Regions from separate parts of the Pelosinus sp. sgz500959 genome, predicted to be linked through region 2. Evidence: riboswitches for the same ligand, from Rfam matches in the RefSeq annotation. Region 2 holds a riboswitch; each other region holds the start of a gene.
What was found. Region 2 has a riboswitch for cobalamin ahead of cbiD (cobalt-precorrin-5B (C(1))-methyltransferase CbiD). Riboswitches for the same ligand answer to the same signal wherever they lie in the genome.
Positions count from the first base shown of each region.

Region 1: linked by a shared signal. The riboswitch ahead of ACAN52_RS04200 (MATE family efflux transporter) and the one ahead of cbiD (cobalt-precorrin-5B (C(1))-methyltransferase CbiD) in region 2 are both predicted to bind cobalamin.
Region 3: linked by a shared signal. The riboswitch ahead of ACAN52_RS04225 (TonB-dependent receptor plug domain-containing protein) and the one ahead of cbiD (cobalt-precorrin-5B (C(1))-methyltransferase CbiD) in region 2 are both predicted to bind cobalamin.
Region 4: linked by a shared signal. The riboswitch ahead of ACAN52_RS04160 (methylmalonyl-CoA mutase family protein) and the one ahead of cbiD (cobalt-precorrin-5B (C(1))-methyltransferase CbiD) in region 2 are both predicted to bind cobalamin.

Region 1 is NZ_JBGJZL010000002.1:317,769-322,630, reverse strand. It holds gene ACAN52_RS04205 (sugar phosphate isomerase/epimerase family protein) at 1-687, shown strand, start outside; cobalamin riboswitch at 876-1,058, shown strand; gene ACAN52_RS04200 (MATE family efflux transporter) at 1,302-2,654, shown strand; gene ACAN52_RS04195 (ABC transporter substrate-binding protein) at 2,789-4,336, shown strand; gene nikB (nickel ABC transporter permease) at 4,287-4,862, shown strand, end outside.
Region 2 is NZ_JBGJZL010000013.1:47,375-52,236, reverse strand. It holds gene ldhH (L-lactate dehydrogenase (quinone) large subunit LdhH) at 1-1,173, opposite strand, end outside; gene ACAN52_RS17775 (lactate utilization protein C) at 1,173-1,787, opposite strand; cobalamin riboswitch at 2,333-2,509, shown strand; gene cbiD (cobalt-precorrin-5B (C(1))-methyltransferase CbiD) at 2,591-3,691, shown strand; gene cbiE (precorrin-6y C5,15-methyltransferase (decarboxylating) subunit CbiE) at 3,676-4,302, shown strand; gene cbiT (precorrin-6Y C5,15-methyltransferase (decarboxylating) subunit CbiT) at 4,299-4,862, shown strand, end outside.
Region 3 is NZ_JBGJZL010000002.1:325,052-329,913, reverse strand. It holds gene ACAN52_RS04240 (ExbD/TolR family protein) at 1-294, shown strand, start outside; gene ACAN52_RS04235 (energy transducer TonB) at 300-1,040, shown strand; gene ACAN52_RS04230 (sirohydrochlorin cobaltochelatase) at 1,067-1,939, shown strand; cobalamin riboswitch at 2,389-2,571, shown strand; gene ACAN52_RS04225 (TonB-dependent receptor plug domain-containing protein) at 2,851-4,725, shown strand.
Region 4 is NZ_JBGJZL010000002.1:309,894-314,755, reverse strand. It holds gene ACAN52_RS04170 (GNAT family N-acetyltransferase) at 1-391, shown strand, start outside; gene ACAN52_RS04165 (S-layer homology domain-containing protein) at 425-1,744, shown strand; cobalamin riboswitch at 1,836-2,017, shown strand; gene ACAN52_RS04160 (methylmalonyl-CoA mutase family protein) at 2,188-4,350, shown strand; gene scpA (methylmalonyl-CoA mutase) at 4,350-4,862, shown strand, end outside.

The DNA of each region.
Region 1 (4,862 bases), on a different contig from region 2:
TATGGAGGATTAACACGTAGTGATTGGCTTAACATTTATAGAGAAAATATTCGAACTGCAGTAAAGGCCAGTGCGAAATATATGGTTTTTCATGTTTGTCATGCCAGAGTACCAGAATTTTTTAGTGGGAATTTTAGTTCTTCTGACAGTGAAGTCATCGAAGCTACCATTGAACTCGTTAATGAACTAGCAGATGAGATCCCAACAGATATAGCACTATTATTTGAAAATTTATGGTGGCCGGGACTTACTCTCAAAAATCCTACATTGGCTGCTAGATTATTGAACGGTGTGAAGCACCCTAATGTAGGAATCATGTTGGATACAGGACATCTAATGAATACCAATCAAGAGTTAAAAACGGAATCTGAGGGTATTGATTATATTCTTACTGTATTACATGATTTAGGCGAATATCGTTCCTATGTGCGAGGTATTCATTTACACAAATCTCTTTCAGGAGAGTATGCAAAAGAGAGCCAGCTCCGAAAGACAGAAAAATTTAGTATAACTGAAATTATGAATCACGTCTTACAAATAGATCAGCATCAGCCTTTTGCTACTAGTGAAGTTCAACGATTAATCAATTATATTAAACCAGATTTTTTGGTACATGAGTTCATGTATTCCACTATAGAAGAATGGTCTCAAAAAATTTTGGTACAGCAACAAGCATTACAATTATAGTTGACGTATATCCTAATTAGCTTATTTTTATATCTGCGTAAGCACTTTATCTAACAATCATGATTTGACTTGCGAGATATAGAGAGGATAGTTGCGACTAATGTATATCTCATATTATAGATAACCTGTATTAAGTTGACAAATTTTCAAAATAATGATAATATAAGAAACATTGAATTGACTTAAAATAAAATATAGTAGAAATAGGTGCCCTTCGGGGCTTAATAGGGAAGTCCGGTTGAATGCCGGCGCGGTCCCGCCACTGTAATGAGGAGCAAACCCATGTTATGCCACTGAGACGAAAGTCTTGGGAAGGTTTGGGCGAGTGATGATCCAGAGCCAGGAGAACTGCCTATTTGTCAATCACCGTTTTTACCTGCGAGCGATGGGGAGGGGATTAAGTGCATGTGTTACATGTTGTATTGTACTTATATCTCGGCGTATTTTTGCGCCGAGATTTTTATAAATATAGCTGGTATGTTCTTAATTGTATCTCTCGACTTTGGGTCGAGAGATTTTTTTTACCCCAGAATTCATAAGTATTACTTTGATATGTGATTTGTTCTACATATAGTCAACCATTTCTACCATCCAATAAAATCACGGAGGGGTTAATGAAGCAATCTATAACAACTATTACTCTGCATGATCACAAAATTTTTCTGGCTTTAGCCATACCATTGATTATTTCTTTTATTTCTACACCATTATTAGGGGTTGTAGATACTGCTATTATGGGACGTTTTCCCCAAGCCGCCTATATTGGTGGTGTATCCATTGCCGTGCTTATTTTTAATACCTTGTATTGGGTATTAGGTTTTTTACGCGTCAGTACTGCTGGGTTCAGCGCCCAAGCGTTCGGTCTTGGCGACAAGCAGGCTATAGCTCTATCTCTGGTAAGACCAACGGTGATTGCTCTTTGCCTTGGTATATTGATTGTTGTATGCCAATGGCCGATCAAAGCTGTAGCTTTCATTCTATTAGCTCCTAATGAGACAATAGGTTCCTTAGCTAGTACGTATTATAATATTAGGATTTGGGGGGCGCCTTTTGTACTGATCAACTATGTTATCAATGGTTGGCTGATGGGCGTGGCAAAAGTTAAACTTTCCTTGTTTTTGCAAGTACTAATGAATCTATTAAATATTTTGTTTGCGGTGATTCTGGTTGTGGGCTTTGGTTTGAATGCAGATGGTGTGGCAGCAGCAACCCTTATAGCGGAATTTGCTACAGCATGTATTGGAGTTATGATGATAAGAAAAATGCAAATGGTAAGTTTTAGCGGGCTTTCTCTTTTAAAATTCTTTAATCCAGCAACCTTCATCGACATGATGAAAGTGAATCGGGATCTTTTTATAAGAACCATATGCCTTCTTACTGTATACAATCTTATTGCTGTATATGGCATCAGGTATGGGGATACGATTTTAGCAGTAAATGCAGTACTTATGCAAGTACATTTTGTTATGGCTAATTTGCTTGGCGGCATTGCCAATGCCAGCACGGTTTTTGTAGGCCAAGCCATTGGTGAAAAAAATCAAGAGCTTTACTTTAAAACAATTAAGTTAACAGCCATCTGGAGCGGTTTGACGGCTGTACTGCTTGCAATCAGCGTTATCCTTTTCCAAGAACCTTTAATTCATCTATTTACAACGATCACGGATATTCAGCAGGTAGCAAAAAGTTATATTTATTGGATTGCCCTATTCCCACTGGTTGCTTTTTGGGGATTGCAGCTTTATGGCATTTTTGTTGGAGCTACGGTAGCTGTTCCGATTAGAAATTCCATGATTTATTCTCTTATCTTTTTCTTTGCCTGTTTGTGGGTTGGAGTACCTAAATTAGCCAATCACGGTGTATGGTTAGCTTTTACTGTATTTAGCTTAGGGCGGTCTTTATTTTTATGGATATATTTACCGAATCTGAATGGGCATGTCCTAAAGTTAGATACGGATACCAGCTCTTAGTTTGAGCTGCTGGTTGGTATCGACCCTCATTTGTGTCAGTGTAGCAGTCTTTATTCCGTAGGAGCTTAAGTTTCAATGGTATCCTACTGTTTAAAATAAAAAATAATATTACATAACAAGAAAGGTGAAGAAAAATGAAAAAACGTTCTTATCTATGGATGGTATCCCTATTGATGGGGTGCTTGATGTTATTTGCAGCTGGTTGTTCTTCTGACAAAAAAACCAGTGGTGATGGAAAGGAGAAAAGCATCAACTTTATTACGGTTTGGCCAGCTAATACGATGGATCCCCATCGGTGTCACTTTAGTTTTATATTGAATTCCGGCACTATGGAGACACTCGTTGGACTGGATCCAAAAACAACAGAACTTTATCCTTGGCTGGCAGAAAGCTGGAAGTCTGAAGATGGTCAGCACTGGGAATTTAAAATTCGTAAAGGAGTCAAATTCCATAATGGAAAAGAATTGACTCCACAAACGGTCAAGGCTAGCCTAGAACGCTCGATTGCAGTAAATCCTGGTGTAAAAGCCTCGTTAAAAATTGCCTCGATCGAAACGTCTGGTGATATTTTAAAAATCACTACGGAAACTCCCTATGCGGCTCTTCCGTCGGAATTAGTCCACTACAACACGGTTATCATCGATGTGACTGCTCCGGAAGATAAACCTCCCATCGGAACTGGTGCATTTATGTTTGCAAGTTTTGACATAACCAAAGGTGCGGAGTTGGTGAAATTTCCTCAATATTGGAATGGTGTAGCTAAGCTAGATCGGGTTATGCTAACGTTTAACGATGATGCGAATGCCCGTCTGTTGGCACTGCAATCTGGTGATGCTGACATCATTTATCGTCCTGCTTTAGAAAATTTGCCAGCTTTGCGCAAAGATGACAAGCTAGTTGTGGAGAGCGTTCCCGGCAAACGGGTATACCACTTGCTTTATAATTATGTTGGAAAAAATAAGGATTTGTGGGCCAATGAAGAATTCCGCAAGGGGATAGATGCTCTTATCAACAGGCAGGAGATTGTTGACAAAGTTATGGGAAAAGAAGCCGTTGTAGCTGCTAACCCTTTTCCTGGAAATTATCCTTTTTCGCCGGAATCTAAGCCACATGTGTATGGTATAGCTGAAGCATTAAAACACTTTGAGGCCGCTGGTCTGACAGTGCAGGATGGGAAAGTTCTTAAGGATGGTCAGAGTATTAAACTGCGAATGGCAACCTATATCGCTCGTCCAGAACTTCCTCAAATTGCTCAAATCGTTCAAGCTTCAGCGAAACAAGTAGGAATCGAAATGGAAATCAATGTAGCAGATAACATTGATGAATACCTGCCCCAAGGGAATTGGGATTTGGTAACGTACTCTCTACTAACGACAACCCGGGGGGATGGGGCTTTTTTCTTAAATGCTGCTTTTTCACCTAAAGGGGTGCAGAATCATGGTCGTCTCAATGTGCCTGAATTGACTGCTTTGCTTGAAAAATACAACCAGACCATCGACGCAAAAGAACGGCATCAAATTGCCAAAGAAATCGCCAGTATGATTGAAGAGCGAGCTTATAATGCCTATATTACATCTCCTTATGAAACGGTTGCTTACCGAAAAAAAGTGAAAGGTTGGGTGACTCCTTCAAATGAATTTGAGTTCCAGATGGTTACCAAGGATTTGGACTTGGCACAGTAACAGTTGGCTGATTCGTCGCCTAGGTGAAGGGATGCTTCTTTTGTGGATTGTCTCACTGGTTAGCTTTGGAATTGTGCAAGTAGCTCCAGGAGATGCGGCTTTATCACTTCTCCGAGTAGATTCCGTCGCTGTGACTATCGAACAAGTAGAAGCGCTAAGGCAAGAAATGGGAATGAATGATCCGATCTATAAGAAGTATTTTCACTATATGGGGAAGTTACTGCAACTAGATCTAGGAGAATCAATCATGACGGGACGTTCTGTAGTGACAGAACTTTCCCGCTCTTTTCCTACCACGTTTTTATTGGCTGGATCTTCCTTAGGGCTGACAGTCATGATCGTCGCTATTTTTGGTTCTTTATCCGCTCGCTATGCTGGGAGCGGGATCGATAAGTTCAGCACTGGATTTTGCCTCATGGGGGCTTCGATCCCTACATTTTGGCTGGGCTTGCTACTAATTGATCTCTTTGCGGTTCGTCTGCACTGGCTTCCAGCAGTAGGAATGGCCAATGGAAAAGGTCTTATT
Region 2 (4,862 bases):
ACGCAATTCATCAATCAAGCCAGGGATGTTGATCTTACCTGGGCAGATCTCAACACACTTACGACAGCCAATACAAAGTTCATTAATCTTATCGAAATCTTCTTGGCTATTTAAGAGTGCTGTTAAGATGGCACCAATACCACCGGAATAAATATGACCATACACATGGCCGCCAACAAGAGTATAAATAGGGCAGACGTTGAGGCAAGAAGCGCAACGTACACATTGATAAATTTCTTTGAACTTATCATCATGAGCGGCTTTAAGACGACCGTTATCTAACAAGATAATATGCAATTCTTTCTTTTCTTCGACCCATTTTCCATCTTTTTTGACCATGACAGGTGTTTGACCAGCAGTCATCGTCATATAACTTGTCATAAGCTGACCGGTCGCATTACGAGGCAAGGTACGTAAAATCGGTGCTGCGTCTTTAATCGTAGGGATTAATTTTTCATAACCCATGATTACTACATGAATCTTAGGAAGGGTGGTGACGAGACGTGCATTCCCTTCATTTGTTACCAAACCGATTGCGGAATTTTCTGCGATCCCGAAGTTCGCTCCTGAGATACCCATATCGGCTAGAAGGAATTCTTTACGCAAATTTTGTCTAGCTGCTTGTACCATGAAAGGGATATCATTCGGTATTTCTTGCTTTAATTCTTTGGAGAAATAACCTGCGACTTGATCTCTATTTAAATGAATGGCAGGCATAACCATATGCGAAGGTTTATGACCGGCCAATGAAATAATCCATTCACCAAGGTCTGTTTCTTTCACATGCAGTCCAGCATCTTCTAACGTATGATTGAGAAGAATTTCTTCTGAAGCCATGGATTTTGATTTTACGATACGCTTAACGCCTTTTTCTTCGCATAAATCAAGTAGATACTTTTTCAAAGCATCGCCGTCTTTAGCGCGAAATACCTTTGCGCCACGTTTGATTGCTTCTGCTTCAAATTTATCAGCAACTTTTTCAATCTCTGCAACAGTGCCGATTTTCATTTGACGTACTTGTTCACGTAAGGCATCAATATCTTCAACATTTTCATATGCTTTTGCGCGAGCAGTTGGATAGGCTTCAGCAAAACGTCCTAAGGAACCGCGCAATGTTTCATCGCTTAATTTTTCGGCAATCTCATTTTTTACATTACGATTATTTGTTTCCATTACAGTGCACCTCCGGATACTTCTTCATCAATGGCGATTAAGACAAAACGGTTTGGACCATGTACGCCGATGGTCAAGACTCTTTCAATATCAGAAGTACGGCTAGGACCTGTAATGAAACTGATATAGCCATTATCATATACTTTAGAAATGACTTCAAAGGCTTCAGTAATACCGAGCACAACATTCTTACTGTTCATAAAGACAACGTGAATGGGGGGGAGCATGGATACTAAGCGACTTTCGAAAGCATATCCATCCATACAGACGCTACCGCTTTCTGCAATGCCAAATTCCACAGTGGAAATACCGATATCTGCCGATTCAGCATGTTCTGTAATGTCTGTTAATTCAGTATATACAGAAATTCCCATGGAATGTAATTCTTCATTGATACCAGTAGCTTGTTGTAAAGGACTATTTACAGTAACTATCTTTTTAGCATTTGTAAACTTCACCATATTAGCCACGATTTCGCGGGCTTCTACAGCAGTTTTAACGCGAAATATTTCAGTAGCGGCAGCTGAGGCCCTTTTTTCGAATTCAGGAAATAAATGATCTCCTACGTTCTCTAATGGAAAAGCGTTTCTCCAATTCTCACATACTTTTTTCATTATTCATACTCCTTTATTGTGCTGGTAAGGTGGTCTGACCAGTAACTTTATATTCATGTTATTCGCAATTTAATAGAAATATCCTCTATTTTTTTTAAAAAAATATTATTTTTTCTTACAAAATATTAAAAAACAATCCTACAAACAAAGGAGAATGTTTCTCATATATAGAAAGAAGTTTTTAAAAGTTTAACTAAATAATATAAAAACTTGTATATAGTTAAAGAGGTAATTGGATTTTTTTAAGACTGAAATGTTCTAATTTGAAAAAATAAATAGAGAACCTTACAAAAAATATTTTGATCGTCCTACAAGCTGAGAAAAAAACATCCTACAAATGATAAGGTAAATCTGACTTGGATTGGATTTTTCCTGTAATGGGGTTTTGATTCTTTTGTACTCTCATTTTACAAAGTAAAAGTCTTACAATAATCTAAACAATCGATAAATTAAAATTAAAAAGTAAATAATAGCAGGAAAAACTTCATTCGTGATGGAATATAGAATTATAAATCCAATGATTGTCCTAATCATTGCTATAATCTAATAATAATATGGGAATAGGTGCTTTATGCTTAAAAGGGAAGTCCGGTAACTAGACCGGCACGGTCCCGCCACTGTGTTGGGGAGTATGGCTAAGATATACCACTGGGGAAACCCGGGAAGGTTTAGTGATATGATGAACCATAGTCAGGAGACCTGCCTATTCTAACACACACCGTTATGACCTACGGAAGATAGGCAGGTGGGTAGAATAAATTAATTTTGTTTATTGTACCCCCTGCTTGCAGGGGGTTTTCATTATGCAAAAAAAAATGCGCTCGGGTATTACAACCGGTACTTGTGCAGCAGCGGCTACAAAAGCTGCTCTTATGACCTGGTCTGGCTCTTTTACGGAGGGCGTTGATGTTACATCGCCGCAAGGCACTAAGATCCATGTGAAAATTGAAACATGTGAAAAAATTATGAATGGCGGCAGAGCATCCGTTATAAAAGATGCTGGAGATGACCCTGATGTAACTCATGGCACTCTCATTATTGCCGAGGTTCAGGTACAGGAAGGAATTGATACTGTCTTAAAAGCAGGTATCGGAGTCGGTACAGTGACTAAACCAGGCATGTCAGTTGCCATTGGTGAACCTGCGATCAATCCAGGCCCAAGAAAAATGATCCTACAGGCAGTACAAGATGTATTACCAGATGAGTATGGCGCTATTGTTACGATCTCCATACCTGATGGGGAGCGGCTAGCGAAGCGGACACTCAATCCGACCTTAGGCATTGTTGGTGGTTTATCCATTATCGGTACGACAGGAATTGTTGAGCCCATGTCTGAAGACGGTTTTAAAAATTCTCTATCGCCACAGATTAATATGGTGAAAGCCTTAGGGTATGATCAAGTGGTATTCGCTCCTGGAAAAATCGGTCAAGATATTGCCATTCATCGTTATGGCATACCAGCCGAAACAGTGCTTCAGACTAGTAACTTTATCGGTCATATGCTTGAAAGTGCTGTACAATATAACATGAAAAAAGTGTTGTTATTTGGTCATTTGGGTAAACTGGTAAAGGTTGCTGCAGGGATTTTTCATACTCACAATCGAATGGCAGATGCTCGTTTTGAAACCTTAGCGGCTTATATGGCAGCAGCGGGTGCTCCTCAGCAGGCTATCCTAGAAATTTTAGCATGTACCACTACTGAAGGGGCTATGCCAATTATTGAACAGTATCAGTTGCAGTGTGTTTATCAGACTTTGGCAGAGCGAGCCAGTGCACGCGCCAAACGTTATGTATTTGGTGATTTAATCGTCGGTACAGTCATTGTCACGTTGCAAGGTGATATCTTAGGACTTGATGATACGGCGCGAGAAATTGGAGGCAGTTTGGGATGGAATATAAAGTAATCGTAGTAGGAATCGGACCAGGTTCACCTGACTATATACTGCCAATTGCAAGTCGTACGATTGCGCAGGCTCAGGTAGTAGTCGGTAGTAAGCGAGCCCTTGATGCCTTCGCTCCAAGTGATAGCAAAACAAAAGTGATTGACCGGGATATTCAAGGCGTACTGACTTTTATTGCTGAATCTCTCATGACGAGTGATGTTGTGGTTATGGTGTCTGGTGATCCAGGATTTTATAGTTTACTCGTAGCCTTGCGGTCAAAATTTACACCCTCACAACTCACGGTGATACCAGGCATCAGTTCTGTACAATTGGCTTTTGCCCGTATGTCTGAGGTGTGGCAAGATGCACGCCTTATTAGCATGCATGGCCGCAAAGCCAGCGATGAAGATCTAGCGTATAAACCGAATAAAAAATTGGGTATTTTAACAGATCATGAGCATAATCCTAGCCATATTGCTCAAGTGCTTATGGACCATGGTTGGCCAATCGATGGACAAGTGTGGCTTGGTGAAGGCTTATCCTATGAAGAAGAAAATCATAAAAAACTAACTTTAGGTGAAGCGAGAGATATAACTGGCTTTACCCATTGTGTAATGGTGGTGATGGCATGACCTATTTCCTGGGAATTAATGATGATGAGTTTATCCGTGGTGAGATTCCCATGACTAAACAAGAGATCCGAATTTTAGTCTTAGCAAAAGCTAAGATCCGTCCGACTGATGTGATTATCGATATTGGGGCAGGTACTGGATCTTTATCCATTGAAGCTGCTCTGCAAGCTCCTAAAGGCCGAGTGTATGCCATTGAACGGCATGCAGAAGGCATTGAGCTCATTCGTGCCAATGGGACTAAATTTGGCGCAGAGAATGTAGAAGCTATTTTAGGCAGTGCACCAGAAGCACTTGAGGGTTTACCCATGAGTGATGTCATTTTTATTGGTGGCAGTGGTGGACACTTAACTGAAATTTTAAATCAAAGTGATCAGTTACTTAGGTCACAAGGTAGGCTGGTCATTACGGCTATTACCATAGAAACGTTGTATGAAGCTTTGCATATCATGCAAGAAAAACCTGAGTTTACTGTTGAAGCCTTTAGTGCCCAGATTTCACGAATTAAGCAAATTAAGACAAGCAATATGCTACAAGCTTTAAATCCTATTTATATTATTACA
Region 3 (4,862 bases), on a different contig from region 2:
CAGCGCACGATTCCTGTTAATTTACCGCAAACGACATCCGCACAAAGTGATATGCCACGTAGTATTTCTATCTCCGTTACCCAAGAAGGAAAGATCTTATTTGAACAAGAAGAAATTCCTCTGGAACTGGTGAAAAAACGGGTTGAAATTGAACTTCATAAGGAAAAGGAACTGGTTTTTATATTACGTTCCGACAAGCAGGCAGAACATGGCAACGTGGTTGCCGTACTGGATGAATTAAAATTAGCTGGTGCGCAACGGGTAGCCATTGCAACCCAGCGGAAGGGGAATTAAAGGAGATGACCGAGGGAAAACGTTGGCGAAAAGCGATTATGATTTCACTGTTTTTACATGGTATTCTATTGACTAGCCTTGGATGGGTAGCTGCGAAAGCCTTTACCGTACAGGAGACGCCTGAACAATACGTTGAACTAGAATTGATCAGTGAATTCAGTGGGGCAAGTGAAAATTTTAATACTACAGCATCTAGGGAGATCGCTGTACAAAATGCTCACCCCGCATCGGCTGCTGTGACGATTCCGAGAGTGGATGTATCTGCTACCATGAGAGAACTTGCGCCAACAGTGGAGGCCGTTACTAGTAGTATGTCTGTGTTATCAGCAGAGCCCCTTAGCTCTTCCACTAGTGCAGGAGAGTCGGTTGGTAGCACCGGGGTAATTGGAGGTACTGGAAGTACTGGTGAAGGTAGCAATTCAGCCGCGGGAACCTCTGGATCAGGAAAAGCTGGTAAAGCTGGAGGAGTCATTTCTCCTGGTATTTTGTCCCGTGTGAATCCTTCTTATCCAGAAGAAGCACGGCGAGCTGGCCAAGAGGGAACCGTTATGCTGAAAATACAAATTCTTGAGAATGGTCGTCCAGGTCATATTAGTGTATATCAATCTAGTGGCAATTCCTTATTAGATGATGCAGCGGTCAAGGCTGTAAAGCAATGGAAATTTATTCCCGCCAAAGATCGTGAATCAGGGACACCGATCGTCTGTTATACTACGATGCCTGTCCTATTTCAATTACATGTGTAAAAATATACTTTAAAAGGGGAATCTTTATGAGTAAGAAGGCTGTTTTAGTTGTGAGTTTTGGCACTGTTTATGTTGATACCTTGGAAAAAACCATTGGAAGTACAGAAGAACGTTTTAAAGTCGCTTTTCCAGAGTATGAAATAAGGCGTGCTTTTACTTCATCAACTGTTATTGAAAAATTAGCGGAAAAACATGGTGTTCAGGTAGATGGGGTGGCAACGGCGCTAGAGAAACTAGCTACAGAAGAGTATGAAGAAGTATATATTCAGCCTCTTTATATCGTTGCAGATAAAACCTATCATCATATTAAAGAGTATGTGAGTAAGCTTGCTCATAGCAAAGAAAAGACATTCAAAAAAATAACTATGGGACGGCCGTTGCTCCTTTCTGTAGGCATTAAAAATCATCCTGATGATTATGCAATTGCCATCGAAGCAATCAAAACACAACTACCTGAACTCTCTAGTGAAAAAGCTGTTGTATTTATGTGCAATGGTAGTCAACAACTGGAATACTCTGTTTTACAGTTAAAATTATCGGATGCAGGCCTAAAAAATGCTTTTGTATATACGGCTGAAGGATATCCTACGTTGGAAGGCGTTATAAAACAGCTTCAAGACAATCAAGTGAAAGAAGTAATCTTAGTGCCATTTCTATTCGTAGCTAGTGAACATGTAATTGATTACATAGGTGGTGATAAGGAAGACTCTCCTAAATCACAACTAGAAGCTAAGGGTTTTACCGTGAGCGTATATACAAAGGGGCTAGGGGAAAATCCTGCGATACAAGGCATTTTCGCTCAACATCTCAAAGATGTATTAAAAGCCATAGAAATGCATCATGGGCATCATAAAAAAACAGCTCATGGAGAACAAAAAGGAACACATCACAGTCAATAATAAAAATTTGAGCATGGTGGAAGTATAGCCTAGGAAAAATGGCACCTTACTTTTGGTGTAAGATGCCATTTGAGCTATGGTCTGAATTTCTATATTTAGCAGGGAAGATTAAGTACTATTTTGCAATTTCGATAAGTCGTAATTTGGTTTCTTTTTGGAAGGTCCTAACATTTAAAACATCAATACTTGCTGATATGGTAGCAGTAGAATCTTTGATGCTAGCCGTTCTTTCTAGTAAGGTAATAATATCTTTTTGACAACCTCCGCTGTGTTTATGATTTATTTTAGCACTTTGATGATTGCTATACAATAAAGAGGGAGTAAATCTTTTGAAGTAATAAACTCCATTCAAATCCTCTATAATTTAGAAAATTATAGAGGATGGGGGGATATGTGAAAAGATATTGACAAACTTTTCTGTATATTGCATAGTGAAAAAAGTCACAAAAGAATATAGAAATGATTTAGGTGCCCGCAAGGGCTTAATAGGGAAGATCGGTTGAATGCCGGCGCGGTCCCGCCACTGTAATGAGGAGCAAACCCATGGTATACCACTGAGATGAAAGTCTTGGGAAGGTTTGGGAGAGTGATGATCCAGAGCCAGGAGAACTGCCTATTTATCAATCACCGTTTTTTACCCACGAGCGATGGGGAGGGGGTTTTAAGTGCTTAGTATTGTACTGTAGTTCTTTTTTGCATGTTTATGCCTAAAAGTCTAATTGTATGGATTATTTTGCTTAATAAATACTATCTCCAGCCTATGGCTGGAGTTTTTTATTTGGCGAAATTTTTAAGGTGACCTACATTAGCTATTTTATAAAAGTAAGCAATATTTTTTATAGCATAAAACTGACCATTGGAGATTTTTGATGCTCATTTAAAGAAAGAGATACGTAGAGGAGAATGAAAATATGAAACATAAATTACTTAGTAAAATGATTTGCACTGCTTTAGCTGCTGGTCTATTATTACCTAGTGTATGCGCAGAAGCAAGCGAAACCTTTAGTCTAGACCAAATAATTGTCACAGCTCTCAAGATTGAAAGTAAAGATTTGGAAACTCCTGCTTATGTAACTGTTTATACAGAAGAACAATTAAAAGGAACTGGAGCAGCGAATATACTAGAGGCTCTACGTTATACGGAAGGGATTATTTACCATTCTATGGGACCAGGGGGACAATCATGGGCTGGGATGACATCTAAAGCCGTGATGAGAGGTTCCGAAAAAGGAACCTTGGTATTAATAAATGGTGTAAAAATAAATATGGATGGCTACTATAATTTAGAAGACATACCAGTACAAAATGTTGAACGAGTGGAAATCGTTAAAGGTGCTGCTTCTGTTTTATATGGAGCAGATGCTTTTGGCGGAGTCATTAATGTAATTACCAAAAAAGATATTAAGAATAGTATAACCTATTCACAGGGGAATTTTGGACAGAAGAACCATAGTTTATCTTTGCAAGACGGAAAGTTTAATATAACGGCAGTAGAACAGAAAATTGGGCTTGTTAAGGGGCTCTCTGATACTGGATATGGTACTGGTGGTAGCGATAAAAATTCTTTCCAATGGTCTTATAAGGTGAGTGATCAGCTGACTTTTACCCATGAGCATGTAGAAAATGAATATTCTTTTGATAAATATTCAGGCACGACTTCCAATATAAATTGGAATGTGAAAACGCAATCATCTTTATATGATGATGTAAAAGATTATGCTCGTTTGCATTATGATGGTGATAAATGGGATATAAATGTTTACACTAATGTACAGGACCGAGAATATAACAAATATACTGGGCTAAATACTAGTAAAGTACATAGTAATAGTGAAAAGTATAAATTTTCTGAATATGGAATAGATGCTCAAACCAACTGGGAAACTTCTTTTGCTACTTTTTTAGGTGGTATTGGCTACTCCCGGGAAAATTATCGTAAAAAAGTGATGTTACCAATAGCTTCGGCAGTCAATTTTAATGAGTCTAGGGATGGATATTCTATGTTTTTGCAAGGTAGTAAAAAAGTAAGTGAAGACACAACGGTGATTTTAGGTGTTCGCCAAGAATATGTAAAAAATAATAGTGATACACTTTCTGCTTTCTGCCCACAATTGCAGGTTTTAAAAAAGCTTGAAGAAAATAAAACCTGGTATATCAATGCAGGAAAATCTTTTAAAATGCCTGGATTTAATCAATTATATGATACTGCTGGCACTATTTCTGGGGCAAATGCAGATCTTAAACCGGAAGAAGGATGGAACTATGAAACCGGTTTAAAATGGGAAGGAAAAGATAGTTCGATCAAAGTTGCCGTGTTTAACATGGATTATGATGCTATTAAATATGTAAATCATGGTACCAATGCTGATCCATATTACATACCAGAAAATATACCTTTTCGTAATACGGGTATTGAAATGAGTTATCAAAAACAGCTTAACAAAGCTTTTAGTTATGTAGTAGGAGCTAGTTATGGGAATCCGGAAATTTATAGTGGGAATCAGTGGATTTCACAATATGGTAGAGTGCAATTTAACACGTCATTGAAATATCAATATGATCGTTGGACAAGCAATCTAACTGCGAGCTATTTAGGAGATCGGGCATATACGGACAAACCTCAATTACCGGTGAATCTGACAGTAGCTTACGCAATGGATCAGAATAAAACCATTAATCTATCCATTGATAATTTACTGGATCGTCGTGATATTAATACTCATAGTACGACACCATATTACGCATTGCCACGTTCTTATCGTCTAGGTTATACACAACAATTCTAGTATTCTTGTCCTAAGATACTTTCTAGAGTTTATTCGGGAAGCTGGTTGAAATTCAGTGTGATTTCACCACTGAATTTCAACCAGTACATGTTGTACTGGGAGTTTTATATCTCAAAGGGGCGAAGGTGTTTTTGTTA
Region 4 (4,862 bases), on a different contig from region 2:
TGATATTTGGGGGATCAGAAAGACATATTTAGAACCTATAAATTGCAACATGTGGGGAGTATTTACGCGGTTAGGTGAAGTTGTCGGTACTGCAGCAATTTGTACCTATAATGATCGGATTGAATTGCTGAAAGGGCGATATGATCTGCCTATTACGGCGGAAGTAGGGCGTTTTTATATTGACAAGAGTTTAAGACGGCAGGGGCTAGGGTCTAATTTGGTCAAAACCCTAACTGACTTTTGTATAAAGCAAGGGTACCTTATCATGTATCTTCATACTCATCGGTTTTTGCCTGGGGGATTTAACTTTTGGGAAAAACAAGGATTTGTTATCACGATTGATGAAGGTGGCAGTGCCGAAATCGTTCATATGGAGAAAATACTAACATAAAGTATCGGAATAAAAAACTAGGGGAGAATTTACATGAATCAAAAAATTGCTTTTGCTTTAGGTACTGTATTCAGTTTGAGTGTTGCGACTACTGGATTCGCAGCATCTGCTAATTTATTTGCGGTTATACCTGAACATCACTGGTCTTATAGTGCAGTTAATGAACTCGCGAAATCAGGTATTATCAATGGTTTTGGTGGTGGTATTTATCAAGAGAATGTGCTTCTAACGCGCTGTGAAATGGCTGCTATCGTAGCAAAAGCTATGGCAAAATCAGACAAAGTTAATGGGACGGACAAAGCTATCATCGAAAGTTTACAGGCTGAATTTGCTCCCGAGCTTACCATGGGCATGGGGAGTAATAATACAATAGATAGCCGTCTTGAAAAATTAGAAAAAAGTAATCCTAGGATAAAGATGACAGGAGATGTACGAATCCGTTATCAAACAAATTGGAACCAAGGCGCTAAAAATACAGATAGCAAAAATACTACCCGTATGCAAGAGCGAGTCCGCTTGAATTTCACCTCAGATGTTGCTGATGATTTAACTTTTTTTGGACGTCTTAATGCAACCAATACTTCTAATCAATATAAGAAGGCTAGTGATAGTTCTAAAACTTCACAATCAAGTAGTCCAACCTTTGAGCGGGCAGAATTACAATGGAAGAATGGGCAGCTGACTACTTCCTTGGGGCGGTTTTTGCCCTTTTTGGGGCAAGGGATTATCTGGGACTCTAATTCCATTGATGGAGCAATGGCTACCTATGATTTTGGCAAAGCTCAATTGTTTGCTGGGTATGGTGATCTGGCTGCCTACACCGGAAGTGGCTCAACGACAAATGCATTTCTTGCAAATCTTAAAGTAAAAGTAGCAGACAATACTAACATTACGATAGGGCATTTGAATACCATGACAAATGCTGTCGGTTATAACCTTGAGCAAACAGCCTATGGATTCAATACAAAAATCAATGATCTTACCATTACAGGTGAATATGTAAAAAATGCTGATAGTCATTTGCCAGCGAATGCGCAAGATCATGGTTATTGGGGAAGAGTCTTATGGAAAGGTATAGATAATAGCAAACCAGGAACCTTTGGTATTAGTGTTGATTATTTAAACTTAGGAAATTACGCTGTTGATTCTACTAATAACCCAGGAACTTTAGTCATAAATAGCGGTAATGGTATCGGCGGTGACGGCGCGCAAGGTTATGGCTTTGGTGTACAATATGTATTTGCAAAAAATGCTAATGTAGAAGCAAGATATTATAATTTAAAACCATATGATCCCTCTACTTTTAGTAGCTATAAATCTTCCTATCATCTCATTACAAACTTCAGGTTCTAAAAAACAGATATGAGTGTATTTTTATATGTATATAATCACTTGACAAAATGAAAACTTTATTATAGAGTAATAATCAGATACTTTGTGAAAAATTTCATATGATGATATAGGTGCCCTTCGGGGCTTAATAGGGAAGTTGGTTCAAAGCCAACACGGTCCCGCCACTGTAATGAGGAGCAAATCCATAGTATACCACTGAGAATGAATTCTTGGGAAGGTTTGGATGCGCAATGATCCAGAGTCAGGAGAACTGCCTATATAGCAATCACCGTTTGACCTGCGAGAGATGGGGAGGAGATTTACACGCAAAATTTGCGTTATTTCGTCCCGGCTGATATTTTCAGCCGGGATTTATTAAGTATAATTTAACATTTGCGTATAACTCTCAGCCTGTGCTGAGAGTTTTTTATTTTGCCAAAATTAGTGAAATGAAAGGTGATAACATGGAAAAACAAAATGAAAATTTAGCTGATGATAAACCTCAAGAACGTTTTTTTGCTGAATTCCCTTACCCTACCTATGAAGAATGGCGAGCTGAATCTGAAAAATCTCTCAAAGGAGCTAATTGGGAAAAAAAGCTAATCACTCAAACCTATGAAGGCATTGCATTGCAACCTATGTACCGCATGGAAGATATTGAAGAAATAGAGCATTGCCATTCCCTGCCGGGTAGTTTTCCTTTTGTCCGTGGGACAAAAAGTGCAGGTTATTTAGATAAGCCTTGGGATATTTCCCAGGAATGCTCTGAACCTTTAGCGGATGTATTTAATCAAGTACTACAGCAAGAACTTGATAAGGGGGGAACTGGGATTAATGTAGTCTTAGATCAGGCTACGCAACTGGGAATAGATGTTGATCAGGCTGATGAACATCTCATAGGAAAAGGATTATCTTTATCAACATTAGATGATCTGCAGCGAGCTTTTATAGGGATTGATTTAGAGAATACTCCTTTATTTATGCCTGTAGGTACTTCTGGTATTCAGATGGTTAGTTTGATGATGGCTCTTATGAAAGCCAATGGGCAAGATGATCATAAGTTAAGAGGATGCATTGGAGTCGATCCCTTAGACCAACTCGCAAGGACAGGTGAACTTCCTGATTCATTGGATACTCTGTATGATGAAATGGCAGGACTGATGACATGGGTGAATTATAATAATTTAAAATTTAGAACGATTTTAGTAAAAAGCCAAGCCTATCATGATAGTGGTGCCAATGCTGTACAAGAGTTGGCATTTTCCCTCGCTACAGGCGTTGAATATTTGCGGAGTATGCAAGAACGAGGAGTTCCAATTGATGTAGCTGCAAAACAAATCTGTTTTTCTTTCTCTGTTGGTACTAAATTTTTTATGGAAATCTCTAAATTACGGGCCGCACGTATGTTATGGGCTCAGATTGTCAAAGCTTTTGGCGGTAATGAAGAAGGGCAAAAAATGGTGATTCATGCTCGCACGTCTGCCTTTACAAAAACAGTGTATGATCCTTACGTCAATATGTTACGTACGACAACAGAGGCTTTTTCTGCAGTAGTAGGTGGGGTTGATAGTTTACATGTAGGATATTTTGACGAAGCAATACGTCCAGCTGACACCTTTTCCCACCGTATTGCTCGTAACACTCAGATTGTACTACAACAAGAGTGTAATTTAACTCAACCGATTGATCCAGCTGGCGGATCTTGGTATGTAGAGAAATTAACCAGTATGATTGGGGAAAAAGCTTGGGAACTCTTTCAAGAAATCGAAGGCGCTGGTGGTATGTTTCAATCCTTACTACAAAAAATACCTCAGGAAAAAATCGAATTTATCGCTAAAAAACGCGCTGAAGGATTTGCTAAACGTAAGGATGTCATTTTGGGAACTAATATGTACCCAAATTTGTTGGAAAAACCATTAGATATTCCTCAATTTGATTATGCTGATTTCAAAAAACAACGTAGTAGTGAATTGTATACATATCGTAATGATATGGACGAACAAGAATGTGAACGTCGAGTGAGGACCTTAGACAAAGTTGATAGAGGAATGGCCGTTATCACTGATGTCGTGATTCAAGCTATCTTTAATGGAGCCACCTTAGGAGAAGTTACCAATAGTATCCGCAAAAATAATGGACGAAAAACAGTGGTCACCCCACTCGTTAGCCATCGAGCCGATGAACAATATCGGACATTACGAGAACATACAGAGGCTTATAAAAATCGAACAGGAAAAAATCTAGAGATTTTTTTAGTCAATATGGGACCTATTCCTCAACATAAAGCACGAGCTGATTTTGTAAGCGGCTTTTTAGAAGTCGGTGCTTTTAAAATGTTAAGAAATGATGGTTTTAAAACAATAGACGATGCCATCCACGCTACCATTGAGTCTGGTGCACCTGTTGCTGTTATTTGTTCTACAGATGTTACTTATCCCGAACTGGTTCCAGCATTAGCTAAAGGAATCAAAAAACATAGACCGGATATAACATTGTTCTTAGCAGGTCTTCCTCCCGCGGATTTACAAGATCTATATAAAGAAGCTGGTGTTGATGATTTTATTCACATTAAGGCAAATTGCTACCAGATTCTTGCGAAACTGCAAAAAGAAAGAGGGATTATATAATGCTCATAAAGCCAGATTTCACTAAAATTCCCTGCCAAAAAAATTGGATAGCTTCTGATTTTGCAGAATGGCAAATGCAAATACAAGGCGATAGTGGTAAATTACTTGATGAGTTAGAATACCGAACTATGGAACAAATTAATTTGAAACCGCTCTATACAAAGGCTGATTTAGCAGGCATTGATCATCTGCCCTATGTAGCAGGCATACCACCTTTTTTGCGTGGGCCTTATCCTAATATGTATGTCTCTCGTCCTTGGACCGTACGTCAGTATGCAGGGTTTTCGACGGCAGAAGAAAGTAATGCTTTCTATCGCCGAAATTTAGCAGCTGGGCAAAAAGGTTTATCCATTGCTTTTGACTTAGCCACTCATCGTGGTTATGATTCAGATCATCCAAGAGTTGTAGGGGATGTGGGAAAAGCAGGAGTTGCCGTAGATTCTATTTTAGATATGGAAATTTTGTTTTCTGGTATCCCCTTAGATAAAATGTCAGTCTCCATGACTATGAAT